Regions from separate parts of the Mechercharimyces sp. CAU 1602 genome, predicted to be linked through region 1. Evidence: riboswitches for the same ligand, from Rfam matches in the RefSeq annotation. Region 1 holds a riboswitch; the other holds the start of a gene.
What was found. A riboswitch is a leader RNA that binds a small molecule or an ion and turns the genes downstream of it on or off. The one in region 1 is predicted to bind cobalamin.

Region 2: linked by a shared signal. The riboswitch ahead of NXZ84_RS10360 (ABC transporter substrate-binding protein) and the one ahead of NXZ84_RS00245 (DUF4430 domain-containing protein) in region 1 are both predicted to bind cobalamin.

The regions. Positions count from the first base shown of each region.
Region 1 is NZ_JANTPT010000001.1:37,924-41,102, forward strand. Features, by position in the region: gene nadC (carboxylating nicotinate-nucleotide diphosphorylase) at 1-433, shown strand, start outside; gene nadA (quinolinate synthase NadA) at 448-1,554, shown strand; cobalamin riboswitch at 1,732-1,925, shown strand; gene NXZ84_RS00245 (DUF4430 domain-containing protein) at 2,050-3,179, shown strand, end outside.
Region 2 is NZ_JANTPT010000001.1:2,023,250-2,026,428, forward strand. Features, by position in the region: gene NXZ84_RS10355 (FecCD family ABC transporter permease) at 1-891, opposite strand, end outside; gene NXZ84_RS10360 (ABC transporter substrate-binding protein) at 898-1,857, opposite strand; cobalamin riboswitch at 2,045-2,238, opposite strand; gene NXZ84_RS10365 (alpha/beta hydrolase family protein) at 2,405-3,179, shown strand, end outside.

The DNA.
Region 1 (3,179 bases):
TGGTTTACGTCCCTTTGAGAAATATGCAGTCCGTATGGGCGGTGGTGTGAATCATCGCTATGGACTAAGCCATGGAGCGATGCTAAAAGATAATCATATCGCAATGGCGGGTAGTATTGCTGAAGCGGTACATCGTGTGCGCGCTAGAAATGGTCATATGGTGAATATCGAAGTAGAGGCAGACACATTGGAACAAGTAAAGGAGATCGTCAACTTAGAAGTGGATGCGATCTTGCTTGATAATATGGATATTGCCACTTTGAAGGAAGCTGTTACTTGGATTGATGGACGCGTATGGACAGAAGCATCGGGAGGATTAACACCTGAGACGGTACGGGCGGTTGCCCAGACCGGTGTCGATGCAATCTCGCTCGGATGGTTGACTCATTCAGCGCCGGCGTTAGATATTAGTTTGGATTGGGGTACATCATAGAAGGAGGAGTAAATATGCAGACCAGTATACTAAACCCGGTTAACGCGAGCTTGCCCGAAGAGCTGCGCTCGCTCACATATAAGGAGTATGATGAACGGATTCGCAAAGCGATAGCTCAACTAGGAGACGACTTGGTTATTCTGGGCCATCATTATCAGCGTGATGATGTGATTCAATATGCGGATTATCGGGGTGATTCACTTCAGTTGGCCAAAGTAGCGGAGAAGCTTGGCGATAAAAAGTATATTGTCTTTTGTGGTGTTCACTTTATGGCAGAGACGACAGATACGCTTACATCAGAAGAACAGAAAGTCATTCTTCCTGATATGCGCGCCGGTTGCTCGATGGCGGATATGGCAGATATTGATGAAGTAGAAGAAGCATGGGAAGCGATTCAAGCGCAGTTGGGCGATACCGTGATTCCTGTTACTTATGTAAACTCGACAGCAGCGATCAAATCGTTTGTCGGGCGTCATGGGGGGACAACATGTACTTCGTCCAATGCGCATCAAGTGTTGGAATGGGCATTTGCACAGAAAAAGCGGATACTGTTTTTGCCAGACCAGCATCTGGGTCGCAATACCGCTTTTGATATGGGGATTCCATTGGAACAAATGGTGGTATGGGATCCTAAAGCAGGTGACTTTGAAGGTTTAGAGTGTGAGTTAGAAGAGACGCGTATGCTTCTATGGAAAGGTCATTGTTCTGTACATGAGAAGTTTACTGTCGAACAAATCGAAGGTCATCGGGAACGTGATCCTGAAATGAAGATTATTGTACACCCGGAATGTTCACACGAAGTTGTACAGGCAGCAGATGATAATGGTTCTACAAGTTACATCATCAATCAGATCGAAGCGGCTCCAGCCGGTAGTAAGTGGGCGATCGGTACTGAAGTCAATTTGGTACAACGCTTGGCTAACGATCATCCGGAACAGGAAATTCGTCTTCTCAGTAATACAATCTGTCCATGCTTAACGATGAACCGTATTGACCAGCCTCATCTGTTGTGGGTGTTGGAAGGCTTGGTGCGTGATGAAGTAATTAACCAAATCACTGTTGATCCCGAGACTACAAAATGGTCTCAAGTAGCGTTAGATCGAATGTTAGGGATCAGTTAATCATCATTGTTGACAAGTAGGGAAAGCATTTACCTTGGTGGGGGGTGCTTTTCCTTTTTTATCGTATGAATCCATGCATTTTAAAATTAATGAAATAGTGCTATCTTTCTCTATATAGTCATGGTATGATGTGGATGTTCGCTCTTCTCTCTAAACGGAAAGAAGAGTTAGAAAAATATAATAATGAGCGTTGTAGGTGCAAATCATGACTGGATAGTCTGATTTGCTTAAAAGGGAAGCCGGTGTAAAACCGGCGCGGTCCCGCCACTGTAAGTGGGAGCCTTCTATATGATCCACTGTCCGTATGGGATGGGAAGGAGTAGAAGGTGATGATCATGAGCCAGGAGACCTGCCTGTAACGTCAACACGAAATTCCTACGAGGATAGGAGGTGTTGTGGGATGAGGATACAAGCCGTCTGAGTGCGGTGTGTATTAATCATGGACCCATACCAACCGGAACCCGTAGTGACGGGTTTTTTTGCGTTTATATAAGTATGAAGAAAGGGTGTGATGTAATGACACATCATCTTTACCGCTGGATTTTGTTTTTGGCTACCTTTATGTTGTTCTTTCTCTTTCCGGGGATATCATTAGCTGAGACGAGTACAGAAGATGTTGAAAGTTCCCTTACTATATCTGTTGTGGGAGAGAAGCAGCAGAGTATGATGACTGGATCCATCTCTTTTACTCATTTGGAAGGAGATACGGCATTCGAAGCTTTGCAGGCAGTGTATCAAGGGCAGATTGGATATAGTGGTTCTGGGAGAACGCTGTATGTACATGATATCGGGGGTTTGACTGAATTTAAGCGAGGTGCACTCAGTGGATGGGTGTACCGGGTGAATGGAAAGTACCCAACGGAGAGTGCGGGCTCGTATCAAGTATCAGATGGAGATGTGATTGAGTGGCTGTATACAACCAATAATGGTATAGATCTTGGATATCCGTTAACAGAGAGTCAGGCGCGTAACGGTAATAATATGGCTCGATCGGTGACTCAACCTTCTGCTGAAACAGACGAGCAAACAGATGTAGGCATGAGGGATGATGACAAAGAGCGAAAACAAGTAGAGGCGCACAAACCAGCTCCGGTGGTGGAGCAGGCTGGTTCAGAGCGAGCGGTAACTAAAGATAAGGCGGTTCATTCTGTGTCCGCGTTACAGAGCGAATCAAAAGAACCGCCACCTACTATAAGTGACATGGGGCGTGAGGAGCGAAAAGGGAAAGACAAGAAGAAAAAAGAGGATGCTTCTGAAAAACTGCTCCAATGGACATTAGATCATTACATTAATTCGGAGTGGCAAATTATTGGTCTGTATCAAGCGGCGGGAATTGTTCCAGAAGGTTATCTTCAAAAAGTTGAAGCACAAGTGCAAGCTAATCAGGGAGAATTCCGCAGAGTAACAGATTATGAGCGTCTTATTCTCGGTATTTTAGCAGGCGGTGGAGATCCACGAAATATAGGTGGATACGACCTTGTCGAAAAATTGTATAACAACGAGAGGATGACGTACCAAGGATCGAATGGAGTGATTTTTGCGCTAGTAGCGTTGGATGCTTATGATTATGCAATTCCTGAGGATGCGTTGTGGAATAGGGGCAAATTAGTTGACTGGCTATTGGA
Region 2 (3,179 bases), 2.0 Mb from region 1:
CAATAAGAGACGATGATTGGGACCGGCAATCATCCGCATCATATGCGGGACTACTAAACCGACGAACCCAATCGTACCCGATACAGCTACAGCTGCTCCCGTCACCAACGAAGCAAAAATTAATAATACAAGACGGATACGGTAAACCGATACCCCCAAATAATGAGCAGAGCGCTCCCCCAACGCAAATAAATCTAATTCTCGACTAAAAAGCCACGCGCTAAAAAGACCTACCAATACGACAGGGAAAATAATAAGCGCATGGCTCCAATCTCGGAGCGCCACACTTCCCATCAACCAGAACTGAATCTCCATCATACGCTCAGCCGACTGCGATAACATAAATGTAAGCACAGCACCAAAGAAAGCTTGTATCACGACCCCCGCTAATATGAGCGTATGTGTGCGCATGCCGCTTCCTACATGAGACAGTCGCAAAACCAAACCGAGCGCGATCAAAGCGAATAAAAAAGAAAAGAAGGGGACATTCCATATTCCAAATAGAATGCTCCCCCACCCTGTCAATAAGGCAATAACCGCGCCTACAGCCGCACCTGAGGAGACACCTAAAATATACGGATCAGCCAGTGGATTGCGCAGGATTCCCTGAAAAATAACCCCGCAACCCGCCAACGCCGCACCTACGATACCTGCCAGTAAGACGCGAGGCAACCGGATTTCCAAAATGATCGCTTCTACTACAGGATCTATTTGGGTTGCACTCAACGATGAAAACGATAATTTATGCCATATGATTTGCCACACTTGACCCATCGAAATATCGGCACTTCCGATGGAAACAGCGCCGCAAACCGTGAAAACAAATGCCGTCATCAAGATGATCAACCACAATCTCAGCGGCATTTTTACTAATGCTACTCTCTTCTTCATGTTTAATTAGAACCGCTCGGGATACAGTGCTGTTGCCACTTCAAGCAAACCTTTGGTAATTCGAGGGCCAGGACGGCTAACCAGATTTCCATCCAACTGTTGCAGACGATCTTCTTTCACTGCCTGAATCTTCCCCCACCCCGCGCGATCAGAGATTTGTGCTGATGCTGCTTTTTCAGTTTCACCATGTGTAAATATAATTACTTCAGGGTTCCACTCGACTACTTTTTCGGCCGATACTTGTACCCACCCCTCTTGTGATGCTGCTACGTTATTACCGCCAGCGACGGTGATTAGTTCATTCATGAAGGTGTTTTTCCCTGTTGTATACAGGTCTGCAGATACTTCATACCAAACATCAACACGCTCATCTTCAGACAGGTCTGCCACTGCGCTTTCCACCTTAGCCACATCATCTTTCATCTCTGCCACTACTTTTTTCGCTTCCGCCACCTGATTTGTTGCCTCACCTACATTTTCAATCGACTTATACACACCTTCTAGATTTTGTCCCTCAGCCACCAGCACATTTAACCCCAAACCCCGCAACTTCTTGATTGCATCACCGTTCATATTAGCTCCCAATACGAGGTCTGGTTTTAATTCCATCACTTTCTCGGCATTAATATTCATATCTCCTACTTGTTCGATCTCACTAACCTCTGCCGGATAATCATCATTAGCAGTTACTCCCACTACACGATCGCCTAAACCCAGTGCAAAGGCAATCTCCGTCGTACTCGGAATAAGAGAAATGATTCGTTTTGGCTCTTCTGTCAACGTTACCTTTTCACCGTCATCACCCGTAACTGTAACCGGATATGATACTTCATCTGCTTTTTGTTCTACCTTTGTCTCTTGATCCGACGCCTTATTTGCCTCAGGTTCCGCACTACAGCCCACTACACTGAAGGCCATTACTAATGCGAGCAATAAAATACTAAATTTCCACCAACGTGGTTTCATCTGTTCTTGCTCCCCTCTATTATGTTTCTTTTCCTTTCGATAAAAAAAACTTGCACCTTATCGGCACAAGGATGGTTCGCTCGTAACGCCACACATAGAAAACCTTAGTCCTCATCACTAAGAAATTTCTACTCACTTTGATAGTGTATGTACGTTGCTAGCGATCCTCCTTTACCGCGAAGGAGAACAACTATGAGGAGAAAAGGCAGGTCTCCTGGCTTATGGATCATCACTACTCCTCGCCTTCCCATCTCTTTTAAAGAGACAGTGGCACCCTTGGGAGTACCTCCCCAAATACAGTGGCGGGTCCGCGCCGGAATTTCACCGGACTTCCCTTTTCACTTTCACATGAAGTAAAAGACCTCTTCTCTATGTCCAATAGGCTTTCGATCCAGCTCTTTCGATCACCTATCCCTTCCATTATACTTCTACACTGTCTAGTGTCAATAAACTGAAAATGAACCTAGTCGACTTAAGGCTTACCTTGACAGAAAGCACCCATATCATGGATAGTATGGATATACACATATGAAAAGGAGGAGAAAATATGCCGATTCCATTTACGATTCCCGTCGGGACAGAAGAACGCCTGATACGTGGAGATCTGTTTTTACCTGAATCAAACGGACGTGTGCCTGTTATTATTATCTGCCACGGATTTAAAGGGTTTAAAGATTGGGGTTTCTTCCCATATGCAGCTGAAAGCCTCGCTTCTAGCAGATTTGCTGTCATCACTTTTAATTTCTCCATGAATGGAGTTGGAGAGGATCTGCTCAACTTCACCCAATTAGATCGCTTTGCGCGCAACACCTTTAGTCGTGAACAAGAAGATCTTCAGATTCTGCTGCAAACCCTTCATGCTGGAACTCTACCTGAATCTGAAAGGCTAAACCTGGCGCAATGCGGACTCATCGGTCATAGCAGAGGTGGTGGCAACGCCCTCCTGTTCGCTTTAAACCATGATAGTATCCGTGCAGTAACCACCTGGAATAGCATTGCCCAGCTCGATCTCTTCCCACCCGCATTAAAAGAAGAGATCTACCGTAATGGTGTTGGCACAATTTATAATGCACGTACCAAACAGGACATGCCTATTGACCTAGAAGTATTGAAAGATTTAGATTATAATAAAAAATCTTTCGATCTGCTTTCCCGTTTGCCATCCTATCCTCATCCTCTACTCTTCATTCATGGCGAGGACGATACCTCTGTTCCCGCCACCGCCGCCCGTCAACTATATAACGTCTCTCCACACGCTTCATTACACATGATAGCAGGAGCCGATCATGTATTTGGTTGCTCTCATCCCTTTCAAGGAAGCA